One region of the Photobacterium toruni genome, then DNA from elsewhere that is predicted to be linked to it. Evidence: predicted binding sites of a transcription regulator. Region 1 holds the regulator's gene; each other region holds the start of a gene.
The links. The regulator CRP, encoded in region 1, controls carbon source genes, mostly activating them, when cyclic AMP is high. The targets are predictions, from matches to a motif close to TGTGANNNNNNTCACA.
Positions count from the first base shown of each region.

Region 2: dinG (ATP-dependent DNA helicase DinG) is a predicted target of CRP. The motif match lies at 9,462-9,477, and genes of this name have one in related genera.
Region 3: OC457_RS02545 (CTP synthase) is a predicted target of CRP. The motif match lies at 8,065-8,080, and genes of this name have one in related genera.

Region 1 covers NZ_AP024854.1:226,138-237,238, forward strand. Annotated here, with positions in the region: gene OC457_RS01070 (aspartate aminotransferase family protein) at 1-842, shown strand, start outside; gene astA (arginine N-succinyltransferase) at 934-1,950, shown strand; gene astD (succinylglutamate-semialdehyde dehydrogenase) at 1,963-3,423, shown strand; gene OC457_RS01085 (DUF1338 domain-containing protein) at 3,464-4,258, shown strand; gene OC457_RS01090 (hypothetical protein) at 4,342-4,536, opposite strand; gene crp (cAMP-activated global transcriptional regulator CRP) at 4,720-5,352, opposite strand; gene OC457_RS01100 (OsmC family protein) at 5,734-6,138, shown strand; gene OC457_RS01105 (phosphoribulokinase) at 6,243-7,112, opposite strand; gene OC457_RS01110 (YheU family protein) at 7,264-7,476, opposite strand; gene OC457_RS01115 (hydrolase) at 7,569-8,561, opposite strand; gene OC457_RS01120 (ABC transporter ATP-binding protein) at 8,623-10,545, opposite strand; gene kefG (glutathione-regulated potassium-efflux system ancillary protein KefG) at 10,804-11,101, shown strand, end outside.
Region 2 covers NZ_AP024854.1:2,086,420-2,097,520, reverse strand. Annotated here, with positions in the region: gene nirB (nitrite reductase large subunit NirB) at 1-721, shown strand, start outside; gene nirD (nitrite reductase small subunit NirD) at 728-1,072, shown strand; gene OC457_RS09900 (NarK family nitrate/nitrite MFS transporter) at 1,085-2,554, shown strand; gene OC457_RS09895 (protein kinase domain-containing protein) at 2,605-4,356, shown strand; gene OC457_RS09890 (hypothetical protein) at 5,099-5,593, shown strand; gene rsmS (pleiotropic regulatory protein RsmS) at 5,666-5,836, opposite strand; gene priC (primosomal replication protein PriC) at 5,908-6,459, opposite strand; gene OC457_RS09875 (sulfite exporter TauE/SafE family protein) at 6,483-7,256, opposite strand; gene dinG (ATP-dependent DNA helicase DinG) at 7,286-9,370, opposite strand; gene OC457_RS09865 (porin) at 9,905-10,900, shown strand; gene OC457_RS09860 (YccT family protein) at 11,048-11,101, shown strand, end outside.
Region 3 covers NZ_AP024854.1:497,186-508,286, forward strand. Annotated here, with positions in the region: gene pdxJ (pyridoxine 5'-phosphate synthase) at 1-9, shown strand, start outside; gene acpS (holo-ACP synthase) at 9-389, shown strand; gene barA (two-component sensor histidine kinase BarA) at 525-3,311, opposite strand; gene rlmD (23S rRNA (uracil(1939)-C(5))-methyltransferase RlmD) at 3,432-4,772, shown strand; gene relA (GTP diphosphokinase) at 4,821-7,058, shown strand; gene mazG (nucleoside triphosphate pyrophosphohydrolase) at 7,130-7,939, shown strand; gene OC457_RS02545 (CTP synthase) at 8,162-9,802, shown strand; gene eno (phosphopyruvate hydratase) at 9,883-11,101, shown strand, end outside.

The DNA.
Region 1 (11,101 bases):
CTGATAAAGACCAAATTATTGCCTTTCATCATGGTTTTCATGGGCGAACCTTTTTTACCGTTACTGTCGGTGGCCAAAGCAGTTATTCCGATGGTTTCGGTCCTAAACCGCAAGCTGTTACCCATCTTCCTTATAATGATTTAGCGGCGATCGCTGAATTAATATCAGATAAAACCTGTGCCGTGATGATGGAACCTTTACAAGGTGAGGGTGGGGTAATTAGTCCAACGATTGAGTTTGTGCAAGGAGTGCGTGAACTGTGCGATAAGCATCAAGCATTATTGATTTTTGATGAAGTTCAAACGGGTAATGGACGTACAGGAGACTTGTTTGCTTACCAAGGCCTTGGGGTTATACCTGATATTCTAACCACTGCAAAATCATTAGGTGGCGGTTTCCCTGTTGCTGCCATGCTTACAACCACAGCGCTTGCTGCTCACCTTAAAGTTGGTACGCATGGTTCAACTTATGGCGGTAATCCCCTTGCGTGTGCTGTTGCTGAGGCGGTGATTGATACCATTAGTCAGCCAGCAGTATTAGCGGGTGTTAAACAGCGTGAACAATGGTTTAGAGAGGGATTAACGCAAATTAACCATCGCTATCCTATTTTTAGTGATATTCGAGGTAAAGGATTATTACTTGGCGCGGTACTTGTTCCTAAATGGCAGGGGCGGGCTCGAGATATTTTGGTTGCAGCAGGTAAACAAGGAGTAATGGTGTTAGTCGCTGGTGTTGATGTGGTGCGTTTTGCTCCTTCATTAGTGATTGATAAAGTTGATATTGACGAAGGAATGCAACGTCTAGAGGCCGCAATAGCAACCTTATATCACGCAGAGCTTTAATGATTATCGGTTGCTATTGATGCTCAAAAGTAACCGCTGATTTATGCCAAGGCAATGGTGGTCGCCATTGCCTATATCAGGAGGAAATGTCATGCTCATTATTCGTCCTATCACTAATGCTGATTATCCAGCACTGATGCAGTGTGCTGAAGCATCAGGTCATGGTTTTACCTCACTTCCTATCAATGAAGATTTACTTCGTACTCGAATTCAACATTCTCAAGTGAGTTTTAATACTCATGTAACCTCGGCTGGGCAAGAAAGTTATTTGCTGGTGGCTGTTGATAGTGACAGCGGCCAAGTTGTCGGTACTACAGCTATTGAAGCCACTGTTGGGCTTGATGTGCCTTTTTATAATTACCATTTAAGTACCGTAACTCATGCTTCACGGCAGTTAGGGGTACATAACATAGTGAAAGTATTGACGTTGGGCAATCAATATACCGGTGATACTGAGCTATGTAGTTTATTTCTATTGCCTGAGTGGCGCCAAGGTGTCAATGGACGGTTACTGTCGAAGTCGCGTTTTTTATTGATGGCGGATCATCGGCAGCGATTTGCAGACGTTGCTTTTGCTGAGATGCGAGGTGTCTCTGATGAGCAGGGGAATTCTCCTTTTTGGCAATGGCTTAAAGAGCACTTTTTTTCAATTGATTTTACTTATGCAGATTATTTAACGGGGATTGGTCATAAAGGTTTTATTGCTGATTTAATGCCGAAATTACCGATTTATGTCAACTTACTCAGTAAAGAAGCACAGGCCGTGATTGGACAAGTGCATACAAATACTCGCCCAGCATTACAGCTATTAGAACAAGAAGGATTTTGTTGTCGCGGTTATGTTGATATTTTTGATGCAGGTCCAAGCGTGGAGTGTGATGTTCGTAATATTGAAACTGTACGTCATTCGCAGCGGTATCGTGTTGAGATTGGTGAACATACCAACAAGCAATGTTATTTAGTCTCTAATTGCCAGTTAGCAGGATTTCGCGCAGTTGCTGCACCGTTAGCGGTAAATGCTCAAGGGCAAGTGTTAATGACCACCGATGTTGCTGCTGCACTGAATGTTGATGTTGGTGATGAAGTGCGGTTAGTGGCGCAATCATAACAGGAGAATCAAATGAGCTTATGGATTAATAATCAATGGCTAGTTGGCGATGGTGAGCAGTTTCAATCACTTAATCCTTATGATGGTACTGTGGTTTGGCAAGGTAATGCCGCGACGAATTGGCAAGTTAATGCTGTGGTTGCTGCTGCAGAGGATGCGTTTTTAATGTGGCGTAATACAACCTTTAGTGAACGTCTCGTAGTGATAGAACGGTTTGCTCAATTAGTGCATCAACACCAATCTCAGCTTGCTCAAATTATTACCGCAGAAACCGGAAAACCCTTATGGGAAAGCACCACTGAAGTCGCAGCAATGATGGGTAAAGTTGCCTTATCAATTACCGCATATCATGAGCGTACGGGGACTCGCCAGCGCCAGCAAGGTGCAACGACTATGGTTGTTCGTCATCGTCCGCTAGGGGTTATGGCGGTGTTTGGACCGTATAATTTTCCTGCCCATTTACCTAATGGACATATTATTCCAGCCTTACTAGCCGGTAATACCGTGGTTTTCAAACCTTCTGAATTAACGCCTAACACAGCACAATTAATGTGTGAGCTGTGGCAACAAGCGGGTATTGCTGATGGCGTTATAAATCTTGTTCAAGGAGGAAAAGAAACGGGTGCGGCGTTAGCGATGGCTGCAGGTGTTGATGGAGTATTGTTTACTGGTAGTGCACAAACCGGACATCTATTACATCAGCAGTTTGCAGGGCAGCCTCAAAAAATGTTGGCATTAGAAATGGGAGGCAATAACCCATTAGTTATTGGTGAAAATTATGGTGATATTGAGGCCGCGGTATATACCATTATTCAATCGGCTTTCTTAAGTGCGGGACAACGATGTACATGTGCCCGCCGATTATATATTGCAAATGGACAAGCAGGGGACGCTCTGTTAGCTCGCTTAGTTGCTGTTACCTCACAATTACTGGTTGGTGATCCTTCTGCAACGCCAGCCCCCTTTATGGGACCTTTAATTTCTTCTGTGGCAGCGGATAAAATGATTGAACATCAACAACAATTATTGCTGGCTGGTGGTGTGGCTTTATTAACGGCGACCCGTGGGCAAGGTGCCATTGTTACGCCTGCGATTATTAATGTGAGTGCGATCAGTGAACTTGCAGATGAAGAATATTTTGGACCATTATTGCAGGTCAGTCGTTATGCTGATTTTACTCAAGCGGTGGTCAGTGCAAATCAAACCCGTTATGGCTTGGCTGCAGGGTTAATATCAACTGATACACCACAATGGCACTATTTTGTTGAGCATATTCGTGCTGGAATTGTAAATCGCAACCGACCATTAACAGGCGCGAGTGGCGATGCCCCTTTTGGTGGTCCTGGTGCATCAGGTAATCTTCGTCCAAGTGCTTATTATGCTGCAGACTATTGTGCTTATCCGATGGCATCGATTGAGGGGGAGCAATTACAGTTGCCGGCTCAATTAGCGCCAGGAGTGAGCTTGAGCTAAGGTTTAATGACTGATAATGCTTTTAATAAGCAGGTTGATTATGGAATCTATTACACAAATTTTTGATGGCTTATGGCATGATTATAGTCGACGTTTATGCCCTTCTGCAGTTCAAATACAGCAGTTGTTAACTGAAGATACCGCGTTGCTCAATGACCATATTGCGTTGCGTAGTTTTGGGTTGCCTAAGTGTGGGTTAGCAGTGCTTGCCGCACCATTTATTGCTTTGGGCTATCAACCGCAAGCAAAATATCATTTCAGTGCTAAGAAGCTGTATGCCGAGTCATTTATTCATGCTAATCCTTTACTGCCAAAAGTGTTTATTAGTGAATTACAATTAGCAGGGTGTTCGGCTGAATTACAGCGTGCGATACGAGGATTGCTAGATCAGGTGGATGATGATTATTTTTGCCAGCCTGATTTTGTTTATGGTGGGCGTCCATGGCAAATTGACTTTGCAACTTATCAATTTTTAGCTGCTGAAAGTGAATATGCGGCATGGGTGGCAGCCCATGGTTTTGGGGCCAATCATTTCACGGTGAGTATTAATCAATTAGAACAGTTCTCTAATCTTGAAGAGGTTAATCATTTATTACGTCATAACCAGTTTGTGATTAATCAATCAGGCGGCGAGATAAAAGGTAATGCAGAAGTAATGTTAGAGCAATCAGCTACGATGGCAGATGTCGTTGGTGTCAGTTTTCGAGATGGTATTCATAAGATTCCGGGTGGTTTTTATGAATTTGCTAAACGTTATCCGCAACCTAATGGTGAGTTATATTTAGGCTTTGTTACAGCTTCAGCAAATAAGATATTTGAAAGTACGGACAGTTAAAAGATGAACCTTAACTTCATAGGATCAAGTCTCGAAGAATAGAAAACAGCACTGCATTATATGAGTGCTGTTTAGAATTTAAATTAATTATCGAGCGGTGAACCCCAAACACCTGATTCATCTGCAGGGCAACGACGTAATCCGGTTTGTTGTTCAAGGTAACAACGGCTATCACTAAATCCGGTCATTTCAATGGTTGTTGGTTGGCCGGTCAGTACGCCAGGTACGGTGGTGTAACTATTAGCAGAAAAGCGTTCAATATCCATATTGATCATCATTGATTTAAAAGTCCATTTGTAAGTGAAATGTAGCATGAATGGATGTTATTACAAATTAAAATTTAACAGTGAGACTACCGCTATTAATGATTATATTATGAGGATATTAAAGGGGAAATTTAGCATAAAAAAAACCGCAGATATAAGCTGCGGTTTCATTGGTAATTAACGTACCGCTAAAAATTAGCGTGTACCGTAAACTACAATCGTTTTGCCATGAGCAGAAATAAGATTTTGCTCTTCCAGCATTTTTAAGATTCGACCCACAGTTTCGCGAGAACAACCTACGATCTGGCCAATTTCTTGACGAGTGATCTTAATTTGCATGCCATCAGGATGTGTCATTGCATCGGGTTGTTTTGCCAGATTCAATAACGTTTGTGCAATACGGCCTGTTACATCAAGGAATGCAAGATCACCTACCTTTTGACTTGTCACTTGTAAGCGGCATGCCATTTGAGCAGATAAACGCATTAGAATATCTGGATTCACTTGAATTAACTGACGGAATTTCTTAAATGAAATTTCTGCAACTTCACAAGGGCTTTTTGCACGAACCCAAGCTGTACGTTCTTGGTCTTCTTCGAACAAGCCGAGTTCACCAATAAAGTCACCCTGGTTTAGGTAAGAAAGGATCATCTCCTTACCTTCTTCATCCTTGATTAATACAGCAACAGAACCCTTCACGATATAGTACAAAGTCTCAGCTTTTTCACCTGCGTGAATTAACGTGCTCTTTGATGGATATTTGTGAATGTGACAATGGGAAAGAAACCACTCTAAAGTTGGATCTGTTTGCGGTTTACCTGGAACCATATTACTAACTTCCTCTGCATATGTTGCCCAACAATATGTTCTGTAGAGATAACTAAACAAAACGAAGTGTTGGCAGGGTTATTCACTCAGCGGCTAAGCTGTGAGTTAACTTGAACTGGCTTAGAGTGTATCCTTTTTCTCACGCTTTTTCTTGATATTGATCGAGCAGATAGGCTCATTTATGAGAGATAAGTGTGCACATGATCACATCGTTGTGAGTTAGTTGCCTGCAGTATCGTTTTAAAGTGGTTTTATTCTCTAATTTTACAAATATAAATATGCAACGTAATTAGCATTAAGCACAATAAACACGATTGCACTGATGGAATTATCAACAAAAATAAGATAAATTTTTGAAGAATATAGCTAAAGGATATAAAAATGCAGTCACGTGTAAAGTGGTTAGAAAATATGACTTTTGTGGGTCAATCAGCATCGGGTCATAGCGTTGTTTTAGATGGTAATGGTGGCGAAAAAGCCCCGAGCCCAATGGAATTAGTATTAATGGCCGCTGGAGGGTGTAGCTCCGTAGATGTCGTTAGTGGATTACAAGATTTACATCAACAGATCACTGCTTGTGAGGTGAGTGTTACTGCTGAACGTCGTGAGCAAGCCCCACGAATTTTTACACATGCAAATTTACACTTTGTTGTTACGGGCCATGACCTAAGTGATGAATTAGTGAGTAAGGTGGTGGCTGATTCTCTCGAAAAATACTGCTCAGTGTGTTTAATGCTCGGTCAGGGGGTTGATATGAGCCATAGCTATGAGATTGTTGTGGCGTAATGTTCATATAAGAATGGCGGTTGCTGAGATCAGTAACCGTTCATTAATGTCACTAACGGTTACGTCTGATTGTTAATCTTTAGGTCTTATATTTGACGTACCACTTAAGCTATTTTGCCGTTTGCAATTAATTGTTCAAGTAACGGTCGCATAATGAGTTCCATCGCAAAACTCATTTTTCCGCCAGGCACAACGAGGGTATTGTGGCGTGACATAAATGAACCTTGAATCATGGCGAGTAAATAGGGAAAGTCGACATTCTTTAAACCACGAAAGCGGATCACCACAAAGCTTTCATCTAGACTGGGAATACCCTTCGCGCTGACGGGATTGGAAGTATCAACGGTTGGGACGCGTTGAAAGTTAATGTGGGTGCGAGAAAATTGTGGTGTGATGTAATTAAGATAGTCATCCATTGAACGTACTATCGATTCCATTACCGCTTCTCTTGAATGGCCGCGATCACGAGTGTCTCGAATGATCTTTTGAATCCACTCGAGGTTAACAATAGGTACCATCCCTATTAGTAAATCAACGTGTTGCGCTACATTGATCTCACCATCAACCACACCGCCATGTAAGCCTTCATAAAATAACACATCAGTATTTTCAGCTAACTGTTGCCACGGTGTAAAAGTACCGGGCATTTGATTATAAGGCACAGCTTCATCAAAAGTATGTAAATAACGGCGAAATTTACCACTACCATCTTGAGCGTATTGTTTGAAAAAGTGGGATAATTGCTCAAAATCATTGGCTTCTGCGCCGAAATAGCTGATATGACGACCTTGCTCTTTGGCCTTACGAATTTCACAATCCATTTCTGGACGAGTGAAGCGATGAAAACTATCACCTTCTAACCATGCTGCGTTGATGTCCATCATGTTAAACATCTTGCGAAAAGCCTCTGATGTCGTTGTCGTTCCTGCGCCAGATGAACCAGTGACAGCAATGATGGGGTGTTTTACCGACATAACTCACCTGTTGTTGTAATTATTACGTGATAAATAACAAAAAATAGACAGTAATAAATGTTACTACAGGTTTGCTAAAATGTCGGTATTAAGTGATAAAAGTGTAGGTGAGAACAAGTTTCGGTAAATGTTAATACTATGATGGGTTGGATTACATTTGATGGCGCAGTTTAATATCAACCGATTCATGTAATTCAGAAAAAACAATAACTGCATCGCCTGATTGTAGTTGGCGTCGAACATAAGCGACCTTATCACTAAGGCTTATTTCTACTTCGCCATAGTCGGTACCTTCACGTAAAATAAATTGTTCAATCAGGTTGGTTAGTGTTTCTGGTGCGATGTCTTGCCAAGGAATAATCATTACAACTTCTTAAATGACTAATGAAATAATAACCGCAGTATATTATTAAAATTGACGAGATTCTTAAAATTAACAAGAAAGAAAGTTAGCTATTATTTCAGTTGTTGTGATTGATGCAACCTGAGTTGGCGTTGAAACCATTCTGGCACTGTATGCTCTAACCAAAACTGCGGTTTGAGTAAGCTACCACTGATAAAACCAACATGACCACCAGTCGTTGATAAATGATAATCAATATTGATTGGTAAGGGCTGTGAAGGAATGACATCATTATTCATAAAGGGATCATCTTTGGCGTGAATAATCCGTAGGGGAAGCGTGATCTTAGTCAGTTGCGATAAACCACTACAATGTTGATAGTAGTCATTAGCACTCTTAAAGCCATGCAACGGTGCCGTCACCGCTTGGTCAAATTGCCGTACACTGCTAATTGTTGTCAGTTGGTGTTGATTAACAGGCATAGTATGTGGGTGACGCTCAATTTTTTTTGCAATAGTACGTTTGAGTGATGTCAGTAAATAACGTTGATAAACTCGCGAGAACCCTTGCTGAATACGATCAGAACAGGAAGCAAGGTTTAGCGGTGGTGAAATAGCTTGGGCTGCGATGAGTTCGTTATTATTAGGGCAATTAGCTAAGTAATTAATCAACACATTACCACCAAGTGATACACCGACAGCCATAAATGGGCGCTGTGGAAATTGCTGGCGCAGCCATTGAATAAAGAACTGCACATCGTTTATATCACCAGAATGATAGCTTTGTGGATGACGATTTAATTCACCGCTGCACCCTCTAAAATGCATCATGACCCCAAGCCAACCTTGCTGTTTGGCTGCCATTAATAAGCCATTAGCATAAGGGCTGTTAAAGCTGCCTTCTAAACCATGAAATAAAATCATTATCGGCTGATGGTGATTATTAATATCTGGCTGCTCTGTCCATGCAAGATCAACAAAATCACCATCAGGTATTTCAAGCCGTTGGGTTACAGGTGCAAAGAGTGGTTGGCGGCGAATAAATCGTGGTAATAAGGTTTGTAGGTGGGGATTCCCTAATCCGCTAGCGGCGGTGAATGGCTGCATATGTAGTCCTGTTTTCAAATTAAAACGCCGTCGCAATAAATATTGTGACGGCGTTAAATGATCACTCAGCGTTAAGCTGGCTTTCCATTTCTTCTAGTTGTTCTTGCAGTTCCATCCATGCAACCTCGATGTCTTCAAGATCAGACTTAGCATCGCCTTGAAGTTTTAACTGCTCATTCATTTGGGCTTTATTTTCAGGCTCATAAATGGCGCTATCACTTAATGCGGTTTCTGCAGCTGTAACGATCGCATTGAGTTTATCCATCTGCTTTTCAAGCTTGGTGACTTCTTTGCGAATTGGGGCTGTTAACTTACGGAACTCTGCATCTAAGCGCTTTTGTTCTTTACGTGATGCAGCACTATTGTCTTTATTGGTCTCAGGTTTTGCAGCTTGTTGTTCACGACGTTCATTGCGCTGTTGCTCGCTTAGCCACTTGTGATAATCACTTAAATCACCATCAAAAGGGACCACTTGGCGATCGTGAACTAAGTATAAATCATCCGTTGTTGCACGGAGTAAGTAACGGTCGTGACTAACAATAACCATTGCGCCTTCATAAGATTGCAACGCAAAGGTCAGTGCTTGACGCATATCTAAATCAAGGTGGTTGGTTGGTTCATCGAGTAACAATAGGTTTGGACGTTGCCATACAATTAACGCTAATACTAAGCGTGCTTTTTCACCACCAGAGAATGGGCCGACTTTCTCTAGTGCTTTATCGCCAATAAAACCAAAACTACCTAAATAATCACGCAGCTGTTGTTCGGTTGAGTTTGGCGCAATACGTGCCATGTGTTGAACGGGGGTATCATCAAGGTACAAGGTTTCTAATTGGTGCTGCGCAAAGTAACCAATTTTGACCCCTTGCGAAAAGGCCATATCACCGGCTTTGGCTGGTAAATCGCCAGCGAGCATTTTAATCAACGTTGATTTACCGGCACCATTACGCCCTAATAATCCAATTCGACTTCCTGGTACTAAGTTTAAACGGATTTTTTCAAGAATCAGTAAATCGTCATAACCGGCGGCAACATGATCCATCATTAGAATCGGGTTTGGCAGGGCACTTGGCTCTCTAAATTCAAATGTAAATGGATTATCAAGCTGCGCTGGCAATACTTTCTCCATCCGTTCTAGGGCCTTAATACGGCTTTGCGCTTGGCGTGCTTTACTGGCTTTGTAACGGAAGCGTTCGATATATGACTGCATGTGCGTCATTTGCTTCTGTTGCTTTTGGAACATGGCTTGTTGCAATACCAGTTTCTCAGCCCGTTGGACTTCAAATGATGAGTAGTTACCGGTGTAACTGTTCATGGTTTGATTTTCAACGTGAATAATACGGTTGATAACAGGATCTAAGAAATCGCGGTCATGGGAAATCAATACCAGCGTACCACGGTAGCTTTGCAGCCATTTTTCAAGCCACATTACCGCATCGAGATCTAAGTGGTTAGTTGGCTCATCGAGTAACAATAGATCAGAGCGGCATAGCAGGGCTTGGGCAAGGTTTAAACGCATGCGCCAACCACCAGAGAACTGGGTTAAGTTCCATTGCATTTGGTGCTGTGAAAATCCTAAACCATTGAGTAACTCAGCTGCGCGCGCATTAATGCTATAGCCACCAATGGTATCAATTTTACCATGCAATTCAGCGACTTTATTACCATTGTCTGCAAGTTCAGCGGCCACCAATTGACGCTCAAGTTCACGGTATTCACGATCGCCATCAATAACATATTCAATCGCTGCTCGTTCTAGCGCTGGTGTTTCCTGAGCAACCCACGCTAATTCCCAATTACTCGGAAACTGACAATTACCGCCATCTAAGCTGAGTTCATTTTTAAGTAATGCAAATAAGGTTGATTTACCACAACCATTTTTACCCACAAGGCCAACTTTGTCGCCTGGGTTAATCGTTGCTGTGGCATTTTCAAGCAGAACTTTACCACCACGTAGAAGTTGGATATCTGAAAAGATAATCATCGATAGCGCCGGGGACGTGCCCGCTCCACAAAATTAAACGGAAATCATGCTCAGGAGTCTAACCCAAACTGGAACGACTGGCTAACCTGACGCTGAGTTAACATCGGGTTGGCAATGTGCGGATGTAAGGTCGATTAAAATAGAAACAGCAACTTAACGATCATATTGAGTAACAATTAGGTATGATAGTTAACAATTTGGCGTCCAATGTTTTATAACGGCGTTACTTCATTCATTAAATAACATGCCAAGGACAGTATGACCGATTTAAAAATATTAATTATCTTTGCGCATCCTGATCCAGAAGAATCAGTGGCTAATAATGCCTTACTTAATGAAGTGAAAAACTTAGCTCATGTCACCGTACATGATTTATATGCCATTTATCCCGATTTTTTTATCGATGAGGTGGCGGAGCGAGCATTAGTGATCGCGCATGATGTTATTATTTTTCAGCATCCGCTGTATATGTACTCTTGTCCGGCGTTATTAAAAGAATGGTTAGATCGCGTATTAGTAAAAGGCTTTGCACATGGAGAAGGGCAAGCAACTAAAG
Region 2 (11,101 bases), 1.1 Mb from region 1:
TCAGTTACCTCAGATCTGGCGTTTACTTGTTGATGCGGGATTTGAGACCGGGCATGCGTATGGTAAATCCGTTCGTACTGTAAAATCATGTGTGGGCTCGATGTGGTGTCGTTATGGAATGGCTGACAGTATGGCATTTGCGATTGTTCTTGAAAATCGTTACAAAGGCTTGCGTTCCCCTCATAAACTCAAATTTGCTGTTTCTGGTTGTACTCGTGAATGTGCTGAGGCGCAGTCAAAAGATATTGGTGTAATTGCAACTGAAAAAGGCTGGAATTTATATATTGCAGGTAATGGTGGTATGCGCCCTCGCCATGGGGATTTGTTTGCTGCCGATCTCGATAATGACACTCTGATTCAATATATCGATAGAATATTGATGTTTTATATTCGTACCGCAGACCGGTTACAGCGTACTTCCGTATGGCTTGAAAATCTGGAGGGGGGGATCGAATATTTACGACAAGTAGTGATTGAGGATGCACTCAATATTACCTCGGAGCTTGAGCAAGAAATGGCACAAAGTCTGAGCCTTTATCAATGTGAATGGAAAACTACGCTTGAATCACCGCAAAAGCTGCGTCGGTTTCAACATTTTATTAATAGTCATCAACCTGATTTGGGATTAGCTTATAAAACTGTTCGTGAACAACGTACGCCTCTAATGTGGTTACAAGCGGCTGAATCTATTGCTGTTGTTAATATTACCGATGAGGAATAAGTAATGATTAATCAATGGATTACTGTTTGTGATGAAGACGATTTGCATATTGATATGGGTGTCTGTGCTTTGGTGGGCGGGCATCAGATAGCGCTGTTTCTATGTGGGCATAATAATACTCTGTATGCGATTAATAATTATGATCCAATAGGAAAAGCGAATGTATTGTCACGTGGCATTATTGGTTCATTAAAGGGAACCGTTGTGGTGGCTTCTCCTCTCTATAAACAGCATTTTTGTCTTGATAGTGGTCAGTGTATAGAGTCGGCTGAAATGTTAGTGCCAACTTATCCTGTAAGGCGCATTAATGGCTGTGTTCAAGTGCAACTGCTCGATTCTTTAATGCGTTAAGAGGGAATAATCATGGCGACTTATACTCAATTTAATCTGCTCTCTTTCCGCGGCAAAATGAAAATACTCCACATAAGTTGGTTGGCTTTTTTTATTACTTTTATGGTGTGGTTTAACTTTGCACCTTTACTTCAAGCAGTAAAAACGTCATTAGGGTTAACTACTGAACAAATCAAAACGCTATTAATTTTAAATGTTGCGTTAACCATTCCTGCGCGAGTGGTTGTTGGAATGCTGACTGACCGATATGGCCCTCGTATTGTATATAGTTTGTTATTGGCGATCTGCGCTATTCCTTGTTTTGTGTTTGCGTTTTCAACCTCCTTTATGCAAGCCGCGTTAGCCCGTTTTGCGCTGGGATTCATTGGGGCGGGGTTTGTTATTGGAATTCGGTTGGTGTCGGAATGGTTTCCACATCATGAACTTGGTACAGCAGAAGGTGTTTATGGTGGCTGGGGCAATTTTGGTTCTGCCGCCGCCGCGTTTACATTACCTTCATTAGCGTTATGGTTTGGTGGTGAGGATGGTTGGCGCTATGCCATGGCTGTGACAGGGGGATTAAGCATTATTTTTGCCGCTCTATTTTATTTTACGGTAACAGATACTCCGCAAGGAGCGACATATTATAAATCTCACCACATTGGCGCAATGGAAGTGACCTCTCGAGGAGATCTATGGTTGTTAATCATCATGAAACTACCCATGTATGCGGCAATGGGGTTATTAGTATGGAAGCTCTCATCAGCAACGATTGGACTATTAGATACCAAGATAAGTTACGTTATTTATGTGGGGTTAATTGGGCTTTATTTGGTTGATATTAAACAGTTGTGGCGAGTTAACCGTAAGATGTTATCGCAACCAGTGCCAACACTTCATCGGTATTCTTTTCGTCAGGTTGCGGTGCTTAATGTGCTTTATTTTACCACCTTTGGATCTGAATTAGCGGTGGTATCAATGTTACCGTTATTTTTTGCTGACATCTTTACATTAACACCCGTGATGGCGGGGATAGTGGCCTCTTCGTATGCATTTATGAATTTAATCTCGCGCCCCGGTGGTGGCTGGTTATCCGATAGATTTGGGCGTAAAGCAACCTTATTGATCTTAACTGCGGGTTTAGCTATGGGGTATGTGTTAATGGCGAATATTAATGTGGGGTGGCCATTATGGAGTGCAATATTAGCGGCGATGATTTGCTCGTTCTTTGTTCAGGCAAGTGAAGGTGCTGTATTTGCTGTAGTGCCGTTAATTAAACGTCGTATGACAGGCCAAATTGCAGGAATGACTGGAGCATATGGCAATGTTGGTGCGGTGTGCTATCTCACCGTTTTATCGATGGTTGAGTACAGTACCTTTTTTATCATTATTGCATTAACGGCGGTTGTTGGTTTTATAACGTTGTTGGCACTCAAAGAGCCATCAGGAAAAATGGCTGAAATTAATGATGATGGTAGCGTAACTTTAATTGATGTCGGGTAGTGGTATGAACTTGTAGTATGGATTAATGATGTAACTAAATGAGGAATATCATGACGGTATCAAATTTGGTTGTACGCTATGGCGGTTATTCTGATACGGGGAAAAAGCAGTGTAATCAGGATGCTTTTGCAGTGTTATCGCCATCAAAAACGGTTGAATTACAGCATAAAGGGGTGATTGCATGTATTGCTGATGGTGTCAGTTGCAGTGATCGTAGTTATATTGCCAGTCAATTGAGCGTGATAAATTTTATTGAAGATTATTTAGCAACGGCAACCACCTTATCTGTAAAAGAAGCGGCCTCTTTAGTGCTTAATACGCTTAATTTATGGCTGTTTCATTATGGGCAGCAAGCGAGTTTACCGCAAGATGCACCATTGACTGCATTATCGGTTGTGATTATTAAATCAAATACTGCGCATATCTTTCATATTGGAGATTGCCGTGTATATTTATGGCGTGAGCAGCATTGTTATTGTTTAACTAACGATCATCGCCGTCGGCATCATGATGGACAACATTATCTGACTCGGGCTTTAGGTGCTGACTCTCAATTACACGTCGATTATCAGGCAATACCACTAGATGTTGGTGATAAGTTCGTTATGACGACGGATGGTATTCATGATGAAATCAATGTCGTGCAATGTATTGAGCAAACTTTCAGTATCAATACCGTGTCGCCACAATTATCAACGCAATCAAGACGTGAGTATTTAGAACAACAGGCACAACAATTAGTGACTGATGCACATCTGTGCGGATCACAAGATAATGCCAGTTGTGTGATCGTTGAAATTGATGTTCTTCCTGTATTAGCGCTAAGTGAAGCACTCATCAAAGAGGGGGCGAAAATTATTCCGCAATCATTAAAAGCGGGGCAACGAATAGATCAATTTGTTATTTGTCGAGTGCTTGATGCTGGGTGTCGTAGTTATATTTATTTGGCTCAAAGTGATGATGATAAAAAGTTGTATGTATTAAAAATGCCATCTCAAAATATGATTAGCGATAGTAGTTACTTACATTGTTTTATGCGTGAAGGTTGGCTAGGGCAACAGTGTCAGTTGACGGGGATGATGAAAATTTTTAACCATAATATGAATTCTGCCTTTCTTTATCATGTCTGTGAATTTGTTGATGGGCTGACGTTACGACAATGGATCATTGATAACCCTCACCCACCATTAGCTACGGTACGAATGATAGTGACGGACATTGTAACAATTGTACGCACTTTGCAGCGCCAAGGGATTTATCATGCGGATATTAAACCCGAAAATATTCTCGTCTGTGAAAATTTAAGCGTAACATTCATTGATTTTGGCAGTGCGTGGGTCAATGGTTATCAAGAGTTAAAGCCTGCAACGATTGACTATTATCCTCAGGGTGATTTGAATTATTTAGCGCCAGAATGTTATGCTGGTGGACAACCTTCAATATTGAGTGAGCAATTTTCATTAGGAGTGATGATCTATGAAATGCTGACGGGATCACTACCGTATCAACGTTTAAGTTCCCACTCACAAGCGCCTGTTGCAATGAAAATGAATTACACTGCGATATCCTCCTATCGACAAGATTTACCGCGATGGTTAGAGATGAACGTTAAGAAAATGTGCCATCCTCATGCGCAATACCGTTATCAAGCTCTTTCAGAGCTCATCAATGGGCTTAAAACACCGCCGTCTTCCTCCCCGTTATTGTCACGACCATTAATTGAACGTGATCCGTTATTATTGTGGCAACTTATCAGCGCCGTATTATTGTTGGTAGTAGTATTGCTGCTCTTTTCGTCTTAGTTAATATGGTATTAGTTAATGTAAATCAGCGTAAAGTTCGTGTGTAATGATGTATTATAAAGAATCAGCCTTGGGGAGTTGTATTTCTCATAGATACATTGCGCTGGTTTATCTTTGCTCATGTTCAATCTAAGGGTGGTTCCATTACCTAAATTGATCAGTATTAAAAATCAATTATGATTGCGTTTTCTTAATTAATAAGATTGTGCAACATCGACGTTATGATCGATTTGATTAGCTGATGGTGTCGGTCAGGGGCTGAGGAATCAATGTGTTAAATTTCATGTTACCGATGCTTATGCTACTTAATGCGCGTTATAGTTATACTGATAGCGCTAAACAATATCTAGACGCTAATCAGCAAATGATAATACTATCATTGTATGAAAAAACGACTAAACTTTAAGCGTAAATATATAAAGAGTGAGTCGGTTTAGTGGTAATGATTAGCCTTGGCTAAGTAAAACCTTAATGTGTGGTTTAGGTAGCGGTTTTGTAGTTAGTAATAAAATAGACTGCGATGAAAATTAACGTTTTTATATTGCTAGACAAATAGTTACAATCTGTTGGTTGAAAATCAATCTAGCAGTGCTTTATTTTTGTTGTTGAAAACGGCAAAATGAGCGTACATTTGAGCTCTGTCTCCTATTTGAACTAATTTTTGATAAAACATATAGCAGTTTATCGAGTAGGTGGTAAGGTCTCATCGCATTCCGAATTCTTAAAGTAAAAGGTTACAAATATGTCTGATGTTCCAGAGTCTGTTGCAAATATTGCCGCTGTTGCTCAACCTGTCGCTGAATCTTCAGGTTCTATCTGGGGTTATGTTGCAGCGGGTAGTGTAGCGTTATTGGTGCTTGCGGGTATCTTCGCTTATCGTAAAATAAATCAACCAGCATTTGTTATTAATCAGGTTCGTAAGAAAAACCTTAAAGAAATGAAAAAACAGGGTACTGAAAACTCTGAATTCATGGTTGATATGGATCGTTTATTAGATTCTATTTTACGTTACACAACTGAAAATAAAAAGAAAGGCTCAGATGTAGTGACATTGCTTAAGCCATTGAACGATAAAGAGCGTATTAAAACGCCACGTGATATGTACCAATCAATGATCTTCATTGCTAATGATGTTAACGATACTGCGCTTGCTAAAGATTTAAAAAACAAATCAAAGCAAGTGAAATCAAGTTCAGCATTGATGGCTGGTTTGTTAAAGCGTGCAGGTATTAACTAATTTATATTTAAGATAAATAGATATTATAAAGGGCTGATTTATTCAGCCTTTTTTTATACCCATTATTTATGATTATAACGGTTGTGATTGGAGTTTCTTTTCAAAATCATGTCGAACAATATCTAATGCAGATAATACTGTTTGAGGTGCAATGTCGTTGTCTTCTAATAGGCAGATTAAATCAACAGCGAGTTTAATATCAGCAGGGGCATTTTCTAATGATGTGGTTGGTGCATTACTCATTTATGAATCTCTTTTATTAGGTATATATAACTATTTATCATGCTATCAGTATGATTGTATTATTAATGAGATTAGCCTTTTCTTTCGCGGCGATTAATCTCATTTTCAAGTGTTACTAATGCTGCTTGGCAACGACTGATACGCCCTTCAAGAGCTAGGACTTCTTTTTGAGCCTGTTGTTGTTCAAATTGAGAGCCGCAACGATTAACCAGTAACTCTTTATCCCGTAACATTAATTTTAATCGGCGTTCCCAATCTTTATGCTTCGCAAGATCTTGGTACATATCATTGATTGAACGTTGCCATTTAACCGCTTGCTGGGGCTCATTTTTACGGATATTTTGAGTGGCTAGTTCACGTTGAATGGCATTGATTTGAGCAATTAGTTTCTCACATAAGTGCTGAGTACGTTCGGGTAATAATCGACCCGCTTGTTGCTCTTTTTGTAGCGTAGTTAGCTCTTGGGCTATTTCAGTTACGCAAGGCGCGAGTAACTTACTACGATGACGAAATAACTGTTGATCAAATAAGGGACGGGGTGCTTCACCACGTAAGCGATCTGCTTCTGCTGCTTGATGTTGTAGTTGTTCAATAAGTGTTTGTAATCGAGAAAGATCAATCATAGTTATACCTATAAACGGAATGGTTAAAACCAAGCTTGCCACGCTAATTTAGCCGCAAGAATAAACACTACCGTAATAAAAACAGGTCGAATAAATTTAGCACCAAAATGAATCGCAGAGTGTGCGCCTAAATAGGCACCAATCATTAAACACAGCCCCATAATTAAACCTAGTGCAATATTTACATGACCTAAAATAATGAATGTAATAAGTGAAGTAATATTACTGGTAAAGTTCATGGCTTTTGCTAGACCACAAGCCCGTAGCATATCTAATCGATATAAAACCAAACTTGAAACCGTCCAAAATGCGCCAGTTCCAGGGCCTGCTAGTCCATCATAAAATCCTAAACCACAACCTTGCAGCCATTGTTTACGTTTAAACATTGCTGTTACTTCAGGTAATTGAGTTTGATCTGGATTAGGGTGCGGATGCCATAAACTATAAATCGCAACGGCAAAAATCACTAAAGGCAGTGTTTTTTCCAACCATACACCACTGATGAGGTTTACCGTTAGCGTGCCAATAATTGCACCAATGAAAGTCGCAATAAAAGACGCTTTCCAAAATTGCGGATTAAATAACTGTTTCTTGTAATATGTCCATGCTGCCGTTGAAGAAGCAAAACTTGCTGCCAGCTTATTGGTGCCAAGTGCAATATGCGGTGGAAGGCCAAGAGAAAGCAACGCAGGAACCGTTAACATTCCACCTCCACCGGCTACGGCATCAATAAAGCCAGCGGCTAATGCAACAATACCAAGTATTAATAATGTACTTGGTTCAATCATATCAATCATTTAAATGCTTTGTATTATGGTTAAAATGATTAGCTGTATTCAATAACGCGTTTAAATGGTGGCAGAGAATCAAGTAGTGCCTTGCCATAACGACGATTAATAATACGACGATCTAAAATAACCACTCTACCAGAGTCGAGTTCTTTACGCAGCAAACGACCTACTGATTGAATCAGTTTTTTACTGGCTTCTGGAACTGAAATTTGTAAGAAAGGGTTACCGCCTTTACTTTCAATGTATTCTGCATGTGCTTCTTCCACAGGAGAGGTGGGTACTGCAAATGGAATTTTTGTAATAATTAGGTTTTTTAATAAATCGCCAGGTAAATCAAGTCCTTCTGAAAAACTTCCGGTACCAAATAAAATACTAGGTACACCTTTTTTACAATTTTCTTTATGTTTTTTTAGGGTTTCATTACGCGATTCTTCACCCTGAACCAGCAATTGCCATTTATTTTTCTTGGCTAATGGACGCAGAGCTTCTGCAACTTTATTCATTTGCCAGTAAGATGAAAATAACACTAAACTGGCGGTTTCACCTTCGAGATATTCAGGTAATACTTCAATTAATAGGTCGGTAAATTGTTCTGCTTGTGGCTCTAATTTTAACGCTGGAATAACTAACCGAGCATTGTTTTGATAATCAAACGGCGATGCTAATGCAAGAAAACGTGTACCTTCTGTTTCTGCATCAGAGATCCCCGCTTGACGACAAAAGAAGCTAAATTGATTTAATGCTCGTAATGTTGCAGACACTAAAATCGCACCAGCTGCGCGGCTCCATAGAAGTTGATCAAGTCGATAGCCAACTTCTAATGGTGATACTTCAATAATGTAATCATTCTCACGTTCAGGGCTTTTTTCTATCCAACGTGCCAGTGGTGCGCCTTTTTTATGGTTTGGCTGTGCCATTAATGCCCAAACTTTCTCCAAATTTTCAAGGCGTTGTAAGTAAAAACCAATTTCAGTAAGTGCTTGCTCACCTAAACGTGGAATAATGATATTTTCCTTGGTACGTTCGGCGATAAGATCTTGAATTTTACCCAGTGATTGTAGTGCTTTTTTACTGGCTTCTTTACAACCTTTTGCTTCTTCTTCAAGCCATTGGGGTAATTCACCATGTTCAAAACGATAAACGCCGTCTTTATTAAATTTGCTTGAATCAATATTGTTGGCAATTTGGTTTAAGGTTGGAACTAAGTGTTGAATGCTATCTTGAATCGCGTTTTGGAATCGATTGGCTTTTTGATAGTCCGCTAATTCTGCAAATTTAGCCACAATTTGATTAAGCTTTTCAAGCCATGTAGCAGCCCCTTTTAAACTTGAAGCAGCCGATGAAAAATCACGAGCAACTTGAGGTAAATGGTGAGCTTCATCAATCACATAAATAGTTTGTTCTGGCTCTGGCAGAATGACACCGCCACCTAATTCAATGTCTGCCATTAGCAATGCATGGTTAGCAACAATAACATCTGCTTTATCGAGATGTTCACGCGCCTTAGCAAAGGGGCAACTACGATGTTTAGGCATACCCGCATGGCAACTGTGTTTGTCTGCCATAATTTGTTGCCACACTTTATCAGGAATAGTTGTTGGCCAGCTATCGCGATCACCATCCCATTTATTTTGTTCGGTAGCTTTTAGCATCCGCTTGAGTAAATCAAGATCGGATTTTCTTGGCTTTTCTTCCCACATGCCCAGTTGTAATTCGCTATCGGTTGAACAACTGGCTTCTAATTTATGGTTACAACAGTACCGTTGACGCCCTTTAGCCAAAATAAAGCTAAATTCACGCGGAAAAATTTGATTGAACAGCGGTAGATCTTTGGTAATTAATTGCTCTTGAAGTGCCACTGTTGCGGTAGAGATCAGCAGCTTTTTATTATTGAATAAGGCAAAAGGGATCCCTCCAATTAAATAGGCAAGAGATTTACCGATCCCCGTTCCAGCTTCAGCAACCAGAACGCGATTTTTTTTGTGGTATTCACCCGCGAGCGTCTTGGCTATTTCTGCGACTAAATAGTTTTGTGCGCGACGAGGAATAAAGTTATCAAGTTGATGACCAAGGTTGGTGTAACACTGTTTGATATCGCTTTTTATGGTGTTGTGCAGCATGGTTGAAACTTCATCAGGACCGGGAAATGCATTATAGCATGAAGCGTTAAATGTGAGCGGTAACAAAATTCAGGCTATTTATATTTTAAAGTGAGGGATCGCTCACGGTTTTTTATTCCTGTTACATTTGCAAAATATGGCTTGTCTTCTTGCAAATTTAAACACTGCATACTAAGTGGCTTAATAGTTTTTTATGCTGTTTATTTCATTATTAAAGGTGGATTAGTTATGTAATTAAGCGTTGTTCATAGTTATTAATTTAATGTTAATTGCATTTTTTTACTTATTTTTTTGTGATAAATATCTCAAGCTATAATCTTAACTGTTTGTTTTTGTGATATGTTTTATGTTTTTTTATGTTTAATTTAGATTATTTGACAAAAATATTGAACTTCTGGCAGGATGTGAGCCATAAATTACTTTCCTTGTTGATTCAGTGTTTTGTTTTCTAAACAGAGTGCGTGACAGGGGAATATAAGGACAGGGAATCTCAGGATTGAGATTTACAACAATAAGAAAGGCAGTGGACATATCATGAAAAAAACTCTATTAGCGCTAGCAGTTCTAACTGCAGCTGGTTCTGCAAATGCTGGCATCAACCTTTATGACGCAAATGGCGTTAAAGTTGATCTTTCTGGTGCAGCTGAAGTGCAATTCCGCGAAGATTACGAGCCACAAAATGATGCTAAATTCCGCATTGATGACGCAGATCTTGCGTTAACAACAAGCATCAAAATTTCAGAGCAGTTAACAACTGTTGCTGGTATGGCTTTTGAATTCGAAGATGGCAATGTAACTAGTGATGAGTTATGGGCTGGTTTCTCTGGTGACTTCGGTACGTTAACATTTGGTCGTCAATACTTAGTATCTGATGATTCAGGTATTGGTAAAGATTACGAGCTTGGTTCTGAAGGTATTGACTTCGTACAAACAAATGGTAACAACGTAGTTAAGTATGTTTACGATAACGGTACTTTCTACTTTGGTGCTTCTCATGATATGAAAGACAACGGTCTAATTTCTGACGGTAGCGGCGATATTTCTCGTGATGTTAACACGTACGTTACTGATGCCCGTCTTGGTTACCGTATTGGCGGTCTTGATGCTCGCGTTTATTACTACACTGCAGATAATATTCCTGGCACAACATTTAAGCCTGCAGGTGTTATTGATGTTGAAGGTTATAACCTTGAAGCAGAATATGCATTTGGTCAATTTGGTTTAGCGGCATCTTTCGGTCAACTTGAATATAAAAATTCATTTGGCGTAGAGAAACTACGTGGCAATGTTTACCAAATCGCTGCTGATTACACGATGGACAAAACAACGTTTGCTATTGGTTACAACAATTACGACCGTCGTGATCAAAAAGGTGATACTTACGCAGTTTACGCTAACGTAACGCAAAAACTACACAACAACGTTAAAGTATACGGTGAAATTGGTACTACTGATGCTAAATTCCTTGAGAATGGTGAATCACGTAACTCTGATTTCGGTTACGTAGCTGGTATCGAAGTAACATTCTAATCCGTTGAGATAAGAATTGTTATATAAAGCCGCCTTTTGGCGGCTTTTTGCTAATTTTTATTTATATCGATAGTTATTGTTATCACACGAATATATTGCGGTGGTGATACCAATGAGCAGCCGATAAATAGAAATGAAGGATCAAGTATGAACAACAAATTATGGTTATTAGCGGCTTTGTTTTCAGCCTCTACTCAAGCA
Region 3 (11,101 bases), 270 kb from region 1:
CGTAGCTAATGGCTATTTTAGGTTTAGGGACTGATATCGTTGAAATTGAACGGATTGAAAAAGTGCTTACTCGTGCCGGTGATGGTTTTGCTGAACGGGTGTTATCAGCCTCTGAACTTGAACAATATTATCGCTTAAAGTTACGCGCTCGGTTTGTGGCAAAACGGTTTGCTGTTAAAGAGGCGGCGTCAAAAGCATTAGGTACAGGTATTGCTTGTGGTGTCTCTTTTCAAGATTTTACCGTTACCAATGATGTGCGAGGTAAACCTCTGGTTGCCTTTTCCGGTCAAGCTCTGAAACTACTAACAGCAATGGGTGGGCAGCATGTGCATCTTACTATTGCTGATGAGCGCCGTTATGCCGTTGCAACGGTTATCATTGAACGTTAACGTTATTATTAAGTAAGATTAAGATAATCAAAAAAAACGCTAGCTTGTAAGGCTAGCGTTTTTTTTCTGTATTTTTTATCAAAGGCTGCTTATCAAAGGCTGCTTATCAAAGGCTGCTTATCAAAGACTGCGCAATTAATGACGATATTGTTTTGACGCTTTAACAACATTGTCCATTTCATCAATGAGTTCTAATAATTCAGGCTCTATATCAATCATTGGCGTATTCGCTTTGAGTTCTGTTTCAATGGTATGACAGAGATATTTTAGACGTGGAACGCCACTATAAGCACAACTGCCATGTAATTTATGGATCGAAGGCCATAATTCAACTTGTTTACCATCCAGTGCTTCATTAACTAATAACTCCACTTCTGGCATGTAATCTAACAACATTTGTAACATATCACGGGCTAAATCTTCTTTTCCAGCCGCTTGTTTAAGAGCTAAAGACCAATCAAAACTAATACTATTATCAATGGTTGGTCGCCCATGTTGTTGTGATTGTAGCACTTCAGTTGTTGTTATTGGCTGAGGTATCAATCCGGTACCATGATGATCGGTTGGGGTGATCCATTTTGCTAGAATTTGTTGAAGGATATGCTCTTCAATCGGTTTGGTGAGGTAATCATCCATTCCAGCATCAATTAATCGTTCACGCTCTCCTGCCATCGCGTGTGCGGTAACAGCAATAATTGGCGTCTGATGATTAAGATCCGTTTTGTGTATTTCTTGGCAAGCAGTAACACCATCCATTTCAGGCATTTGGATATCCATAAAAATCAAATCAAATGCTTTTTGATGTGCGTACTCAACCGCTTTTTTACCACCAGTGGCAGTAATAACGGTTTCAACCCGCTCACCCAGTAATGCTGAAATTAATTTTAAGTTTGCTGGATTATCATCAACGGCCATTACTGTTAATGGTTGGATTGGTTCTGGTGGTGGCGCTAACACCGGTAATTCTGGCTCTTTTTTATCATCATAATTATCACATAACGCTTCAAATAATTTACGAGATGCAATAGGTTTTCCAAGACAGATCTCAACCCCAGTATTAGTGAGTTTTTCAGAGAGTGCGAGTTCGGTTGTTGGTAGACAAACTAAGACCTTATCGGCAATCTGTTCAGCTTTAAATACATGATTAAATAAGACTGCGGTCGGTGGTTGCTGGTGAGGTGATAAACATAATAAAGCAAAATCATGATGTTCAATATCATCAGGCATGGTTGAGCGATAAGTAACATGCACTCCTGCATTAATTAACCGTTGCTGTACGACAGATGCAGCTTGCATGTTAGGTTCAATTAACAGTAATTTTTTACCGATCAGTGATGAGGTATCTATCTGGTGCGATACGGGTAAATCAGTTTTATGCATACGAATGCTAAACCAGAAGGTAGAACCTTGATGGAGACGACTGGTTAAACTGACTTGTCCTCCCATTTGGCTGACCAGTTTCTGAGTGATCACTAAGCCTAACCCCGTACCACCATAACGGCGTGATATACTGGCATCGGCTTGGCTAAAGGCTTGGAAGAGCTGTGCTTGTTGACGTTCTGATATGCCAATGCCGGTATCACGCACCATAAACTGTAATTCAATATTATTATCATGCTCAGATTTGAGTTCGACAGAAACATCAATATTGCCTGTTTCGGTAAACTTAACCGCATTACCAATTAAGTTGGTGACGACTTGTTGAATACGCAGAGGATCACCAATTAAGCCTGGCGGAATGCGTGTGTCAATTTTAAGGGTTAATTCTAAGCCTTTTTCATGTGCACTTGGCGCAAGTAAACGCATAACATCATCAAGGGCATCAGAAAAATCAAACGGAATATTTTCTAGTAATAATTTACCCGCTTCTAATTTTGAAAAGTCTAAAATATCATTAATGATTGTCAGTAGATTATTGGCTGAATTCTCAATCGTCAGTAGATAATCTTGCTGGTTGGTATTGAGTTTGGTTTTAAGCATTTGACGGGTAAAGCCAATCACACCATTAAGCGGTGTCCGCAATTCGTGTGACATGTTGGCTAAGAATTCAGATTTAACCCGCGCAGCCTCTTGAGCCCGTTTTTTGGCAATATCTAACTCAACGTTTTGAATTTCAAGTTGCTCAAGAGTTTCACGTAAATCTGACGTTGCCTGATCAATGCTTTGTTGCATTTCAATATGGTATTCCGACAGTGAGATTGCCATTGCATTAATACCGTTTTTAAGAGTATCGAGTTCACCAAGAAGTTGACCTTCGATTCGAATATCAAGATGTCCGCGCCGAATTCTATCAACCACACTGATCATATGTGAGATTGGGCGGGTGACATCTTGCATTAGTCGGTAAGCAAATAGCGATGATAAGCTTAAGCCAAGTAACAATACCATTAAGGCGGTGAATACTTCTTGATATTGTTGTAATCGCAATGAGCTTAAATCGAGTTCAATTGCAATATAACCTAATGGTTTACCTAATACGCTAGTACTTGTATTCGTACCAAATTGGCCTTCAGTTAAAATGGGGGTGCGTAGAATGAGAGTATTATCATTAAGCTGAATATCAAGTAAGCGCGGGATTGGCTTGTTGTCTGGATACATAAAAGCAGCAAAATTACGGTGAAAATTAGAGGTCGCAAAAATTTTATTATGCTCCGTAAAAACAGCAATGCTTCGAATAATATCGGAATGTTTGCGATGGGTGTAGCCAATCAGACGCCGAATAGCCTCTCGATTTTTTTCGGTCATACCATATTCGGCCGAAATTGCTAACGGCTCGATGATACTCGTTCCTGTCGAAATCAATTGATGTTCGAGATCTTGATAGCGGCTCATGGTAAAAAAAGCGCTTAATAACAGGCCGATTATCAGTGTTGGTGCTAATGTCAGGGTAAAGACCCTGGCACGAAGTCCATATTTGGTCATGGTTCTCTTAATTACAAGCAAGCGATTCTGTGGGAGAATTAGCACCCATCTATATTCCTAGTGTAAATAAACTAGGGCTATGCAACAAATACTCAATGTCTGAACAGTGAGCAAAACACTATGGCACGCTTTTTTAAGCCTCAAAAACGTACAACTGACACCAAACATAAAGAAATTACGATTAGCCGTTTAGATCACCTCGGTGCCGGTATCGGTCATCTACAAGGTAAATCTGTCTTTGTTGATGGTTTACTTCCGACTGAAACTGCGGTGGTGCAGTTAACGGAAGATAAAAAAAATTACGCTCGTGCTAAAGTGATTAAACGCCTTTCAGACAGCAGTGCCCGTATTAAACCTCATTGTGCGATCTATGACCAGTGTGGCGGCTGTAATTTGCAGCATTTATCGCATCAAGGTCAAGTGGCTGCTAAACAGCAAGTACTGAGTGAATTGATGACAAAGTTTGCTGTTATTGATCAAGCTGATTGCGTTCAACAACCTCCGATCATCAGTGAATCACTGCATTACCGTCGTTGCGCTCGTTTTGCGGTTCGAGTTGAAAATAATGGACAGTTACAGTTTGGTTTTCGTAAAAAGCAAAGTAATGACATTGTTGATGTTAGCGTGTGTCCAGTATTGGCCCAGCCATTGAATGATCTGTTACCGCCATTACGTGAACTATTAAACAGTTTAAAAGGACGTCGATTTATTGGGCATATTGAATTAACCCATGCCGACAATGGTTGTGTGGTTCTTATTCGTCATCTTGCGCCTTTTAATGCCGATGATAGTGCACTGATTGATGCGTTCGCTATCCAACACAATGTAATGTTGTTTTTAGCACCAGAAACCGATGAACTAATTCAGCGTCATGGTGACCAACCTTATTATGGCATTGATGGTCTTAAATTGAGATTTTCACCAAAAGACTTTATTCAAGTAAATGGTGACGTAAACATTAAAATGGTCGCACAAGCAATCGAATGGCTTGATGTTCAGCCTCAAGATAGGGTGTTAGATTTATTCTGTGGTTTGGGGAACTTTAGTTTGCCATTAGCCCAGCGCGCAAAAGCGGTTGTTGGGGTTGAAGGCATTGACGATATGGTTTTACGTGCTACAGACAATGCTCAAGCAAATGCGCAATATAATGCCACTTTCTATCAGGCTGATTTAGAGCAAGACGTGACTAAATTAGTGTGGGCACAAGAGCAATTTGATAAGATTTTATTAGATCCTGCACGTGCTGGTGCCGCTGGAGTGATGGATCATGTGGTTAAGCTAGCACCGAATAAAGTCGTTTATGTGTCATGTAATCCAGCCACATTGGCTCGTGATAGCCAAGTATTACTGCAAAAAGGTTATCAGTTAGAGCGTCTTGGTATGTTGGATATGTTCCCACATACAGGACATTTAGAATCTATGGCATTATTTGTAAAGGTTCAGAAAAAGCAGAAAAAATAGTTATAGCAATGACTGCTATTGCCATTAAATAGAAAACAGGACAGAGACATGGTCGCAGTACGTGGAGCACATCTAAAAGAAAACACGATATTTGAGTTAGCCTCATGGGTCGAAAGTTTACGTTTGGATGCAAAAACGTTTGGACGTTTAGAAGGAGCTTATCTACGTTGTCAGGAACTGGTTGTTGATCAAGAAAACGGTACGTTGCTGTTATGGCGCGGGCGTGAAATGGTCGAGATTCTGGTGACGTTAAGCATGGACGCCGATACATTAATATCGGCAATGCTATATCCATTAGTTGAAGCGGGTTGTTATAGCCATGAGCAAGTAAAAGAAGATTACAACGGCACTATTCTGCATTTAGTAGAAGGTGTTGAGCAAATGTATGCGATCAGTCAGCTTAAATCGACCGCAGAAGAAGCCGCTCAATCAGCCCAAGTTGATAGCATTCGTCGAATGTTATTATCGATGGTTGATGATTTTCGCTGCGTGGTCATCAAATTGGCTGAACGTATTTGTAATTTACGTGAAGTTAAAAATGAGCCAGATGCTGTACGCCGCATCGCCGCCCAAGAGTGTGCCAATATTTATGCACCATTGGCAAACCGATTGGGTATTGGGCAGTTAAAATGGGAAATTGAAGATTATGCTTTCCGTTATCAACATCCCGAGATCTATAAGCAAATAGCGAAACAGCTTTCAGAGCGTCGCATTGATCGTGAAGGCTACATTACGCATTTTGTTGATGATTTATCAGATGCGATGCAAGCTTCAAATATTCGTGCTGAAGTGCAAGGACGCCCTAAGCATATTTACAGTATTTGGCGCAAAATGCAGAAGAAAAGCTTAGAGTTTGATGAGCTTTTTGATGTGCGGGCGGTACGAATTGTGGCTGAAGAGCTGCAAGATTGTTACGCTGCATTAGGGGTGGTACATACTAAATATCGTCATTTACCCAAAGAATTTGATGATTATGTCGCTAATCCTAAACCAAATGGTTATCAATCGATTCATACCGTAGTACTGGGTCCTGAAGGTAAGACCATTGAAATTCAGATCCGTACCAAGCAAATGCATGAAGAGTCAGAGCTAGGTGTTGCTGCGCACTGGAAATATAAGGAAGGTCCTGCAGCTTCTAGTGGCGCTCAGTCTGCGTATGATGAAAAAATCAATTGGTTACGCAAGTTACTGGTATGGCAGGAAGAAATGTCGGATTCTGGTGAGATGCTTGATGAGCTTCGTAGCCAAGTATTTGATGATCGTGTTTATGCGTTTACGCCTAAAGGTGATGTGGTTGATTTACCATCAAATGCAACCCCATTAGACTTTGCTTATCATATTCACTCAGAAGTCGGGCATCGTTGTATTGGAGCAAAAGTAGAAGGTCGAATTGTACCCTTTACTTACCATTTGCAAATGGGGGATCAGGTTGAAATTATTACCCAAAAAGAGCCGAATCCTTCTCGTGATTGGTTAAATCCAAATCAAGGTTTTGTAACATCTAGTCGTGCCCGTGCCAAGGTGCATGCTTGGTTCCGTAAGCAAGATCGCGATAAAAATATTATTGCAGGTAAAGAAATTCTTGAAGCGGAACTGAGTAAGATCCACGCAACCTTAAAAGATGCGCACTCTTATGCCAGTAAACGCTTTAATGTTAATTCACCAGAAGAGTTATATGCGGGAATTGGTAGTGGTGATTTGCGGATAAACCAAATAATCAACCACATTAATGCGCTAATTAACAAACCAACAGCAGAAGAAGAAGATCAGCAATTACTTGATAAGTTGTCAGAAGCAAGTGATAAAGCTTCTCATACGACGAAGAAACCGCGTCGTGATTCGGTTGTGGTTGAAGGGGTTGATAACTTAATGACCCACTTAGCACGTTGTTGTCAGCCTATCCCTGGTGATGATATTCAAGGCTTTGTTACTCAAGGGCGTGGTATTTCGGTGCACCGTCATGATTGTGAACAGCTAGAAGAGCTGCGTCATCATGCACCTGAACGTATTATTGATACGGTTTGGGGGAGCGGATTTATTGGTAACTATACCATTACTGTTCGTGTTACTGCGTCAGAGCGTAATGGTTTGTTAAAAGAACTCACCAATACGTTGATGAACGAGAAAGTTAAAGTTGCGGGCATGAAGAGTCGGGTTGATTATAAAAAACAAATGTCGATCATGGATTTTGAACTTGAGTTAACCGATCTTGATGTATTAGGCCGAGTGCTAAAACGCATTGAACAAGTAAAAGATGTTGCACAAGCTAAACGTTTATACAGTTAGTTATGATAGATAATATCGAATACAACAATAGGTAGCTTCGGCTACCTATTTTTTTATTTAAGGAGATAATAATGACCAATAAAACCACCCTTGATATCAACCATCTATTAACCATTATGGCGCAGTTGCGAGATCCACAAACGGGATGTCCGTGGGATCTTAAACAAGATTTTGATTCGATTGTTCCTTATACCATTGAAGAAGCCTATGAAGTTGCTGATGCGATTGAACAAAAAAATTGGATTGATGTAAAAGAAGAACTGGGTGATTTATTATTTCAAGTGGTGTTTTATAGTCAATTAGCGACAGAACAAGGCTTGTTTGATTTTGATGATGTGGTGGCGGGGATTAGTGAGAAATTAACGCGTCGCCATCCACATGTTTTTGGTGACGTTACATTAGCTGATGAAGCAGCGATTAAGCAAAATTGGGAAGCAGAAAAAGCCAAAGAGCGTGCTGATAAGGCACAAGATACCAGTTTACTTGCTAATATTCCTTTAGCATTACCAGCGCTTACTCGAGCCAATAAAATTCAACAACGCTGTGCAAGCCAAGGCTTTGATTGGGACACGTTAGGCCCAGTTGTTGATAAAGTGAAAGAAGAGTTAGATGAAGTAATGGATGAGGTTATTCAGACGCCTCAACAGCAAGCTAAAATAGCTGAAGAAATGGGTGATCTGTTATTTTCAGTGGTGAATCTAAGTCGCCATCTTGATGTCAAACCTGAACATGCATTACAACAGGCAAATAAAAAATTTGAGCGACGTTTTCGCCAAGTTGAAAAAAATGTGCTAGAACAAGGTAAGTCATTCGGTCAATGTTCACTAACTGAGCTAGATCGTGAGTGGGATCGCGTTAAACAACATGAACGCAAAAAATAATTATTCCCATTAGGGATTTTTATGCTATAAAAGTATAGTAACTTTACAGCGAAAAGTAGCGAAAAGGGGTGAAAATAGCGCACATATCACTTCCTTGATTTGAGACAAAAAAAATCTTATGGGTGTGTGATAGTTTTCACGTTGTGGCGATAAATGGTGTCTGGTATACTAATTTCCCGTCCAGATACACTTTATCCTCTACACCAATCTTCCAGGTTTAACATGACAACGAATTATATTTTTGTTACGGGCGGAGTAGTATCCTCTCTAGGTAAAGGCATTGCTGCAGCATCTTTGGCAGCTATTCTAGAAGCACGTGGTCTTAATGTGACCATGATGAAATTAGACCCTTACATTAACGTTGATCCAGGCACAATGAGCCCTACTCAGCACGGTGAAGTATTCGTTACGGAAGACGGTGCAGAGACTGATCTTGACTTAGGTCACTACGAGCGTTTCATTCGTACTAAAATGACAAAGCGTAATAACTTTACAGCTGGTCGTGTGTACGCAGACGTATTACGCAAAGAGCGTCGTGGTGATTACCTAGGTGCAACGATTCAGGTTATTCCACATATCACAAACGAAATTAAAGATCGTGTGATTGCTGGTGCTGCGGGTCATGATATCGCGATTGTTGAAGTCGGCGGTACAGTTGGTGATATTGAATCACTACCATTTATGGAAGCTATTCGTCAGTTAGCAGTTCAACAAGGCCGTGAAAACACCATGTTTATGCACTTGACGCTAGTTCCTTACCTTGCTGCTGCTGGTGAAGTAAAAACTAAGCCAACGCAACACTCAGTAAAAGAATTACTTTCTATCGGTATTCAACCTGATATTTTGGTTTGCCGTAGTGATCGTGTTATTCCTGCTAACGAGCGCGCAAAAATTGCGTTGTTCTGTAATGTGCAAGAAAAAGCGGTTATCTCAATGAAAGACGTAGATTCAATCTACAAAATCCCACAGCTTATTAAGGCACAAGGTCTTGATGACTTAGTATGTAAGCGTTTTGGTATTACTGCACCAGAAGCTGATTTATCGGAGTGGGAACAAGTTATTTATGAAGAAGCTAACCCGACAACTGAAGTAACAATTGGTCTGGTTGGTAAGTATATTGAACTGCCTGATGCATACAAATCAGTTAACGAAGCGCTTAAACACGCGGGTTTAAAAAATCGTATAGCAGTACACATTAAATATATTGATTCTCAAGATGTTGAGTCTAAAGGTACTGATGTACTTGCAGGTCTTGATGCAATCTTAGTACCTGGCGGCTTTGGTCACCGTGGTATTGAAGGTAAAATTCTGACTGCTCAATATGCGCGTGAAAACAAAATCCCTTATTTAGGTATTTGTTTAGGTATGCAAGTCGCATTAATTGAATTTGCACGTAATGTAGCAAACATGGCGGATGCACACTCAACAGAATTTAACGCTGAAACTAAGCACCCAGTGGTTGGCTTAATCACTGAGTGGGTTGATAGCGAAGGTAATGTAGAAGAGCGTACTGAAAAGTCTGATCTAGGTGGCACCATGCGCCTTGGTTCTCAGTTATGTCATCTTCAAGATGGTTCAAAAGCACGTGAATTGTATGCACAAGCGTCAATCCATGAGCGTCACCGTCACCGTTACGAAGTAAATAACAACTTGCTACCTAAGTTACAGAAAGCGGGTCTGAAAGTATCAGGTCTGTCTGCTGACAAGAAGCTAGTTGAAATTATTGAAATTCCGAATCACCCTTGGTTCGTTGCTGCACAGTTCCACCCAGAATTCACATCAACACCTCGTGATGGTCACCCATTATTTGAAGGTTTTGTTAAAGCTGCGGGTATTTATCACCGCGGTGAATCTGATAAGTAAGGATTACTGATAGCTGTAGCAGTTATCGCTGCAGCTATTTTATTTAGCTTTTAATTTGAAGATAAAGCAGAGGAAACACAATGTCTAAGATCGTTAAAGTTCTAGCTCGTGAAATCATTGACTCACGTGGCAACCCAACAATTGAAGCTGAAGTTCACCTAGAAGGTGGTTTCGTTGGTATGGCTGCTGCACCGTCTGGTGCTTCTACGGGTTCTCGTGAAGCTCTTGAGCTTCGTGATGGCGATAAATCTCGTTTCCTAGGTAAAGGTGTTCTTAAAGCTGTTGCTGCTGCAAACGGTCCTATCGCTGAAGTACTAATGGGTAAAGACGCGACTGATCAAGCTGCAATCGACCAACTAATGATCGACCTTGATGGTACTGAAAACAAATCTAACTTTGGTGCTAACGCAATCCTAGCTGTTTCTCTAGCGAACGCAAAAGCAGCTGCTGCATCTAAAGGCATGCCTTTATATGAGCACATTGCTGAGCTAAACGGTACTGCAGGTCAGTTCTCTATGCCTCTACCTATGATGAACATCATCAATGGTGGTGAGCACGCAGATAACACTGTTGATATTCAAGAGTTCATGATTCAGCCTGTAGGTGCTAAAACACTTCGTGAAGCTGTACGTATGGGTTCTGAAGTATTCCACAGCCTAGCTAAAGTTCTTAAGTCTAAGGGCATGAGCACAGCTGTTGGTGATGAAGGTGGTTTCGCGCCAAACCTTGAGTCAAACGAAGCTGCTCTTAAAGCAATTCAAGAAGCTGTTGAAGCTGCAGGTTACGAGCTAGGTACAGATATTACTCTAGCTATGGACTGTGCTGCTTCTGAGTTCTACAACAAAGAACAAGGCATCTACGACCTTAAAGGTGAAGGTAAGCAATTCACTTCAGAAGAGTTTAACTACTTCCTGAAAGATCTTACTGAGAAGTTCCCAGCTATCGTTTCTATCGAAGATGGTCTAGACGAATCAGATTGGGCTGGCTTCAAGCACCAAACTGAACTACTAGGTGACAAGATTCAACTAGTAGGTGACGATCTATTCGTTACAAACACTAAGATTTTCGCTGAAGGTATTGAGAAAGGCATCACTAACTCAATCCTAATCAAGCTTAACCAAATCGGTTCTCTAACTGAAACTTTAGCTGCAATCAAGATGGCTAAAGATGCTGGTTACACTGCTGTTATCTCTCACCGTTCAGGCGAGACAGAAGACGCAACTATCGCAGATCTAGCGGTAGGTACAGCTGCAGGTCAAATCAAAACTGGTTCTATGAGCCGTTCTGACCGTGTTGCTA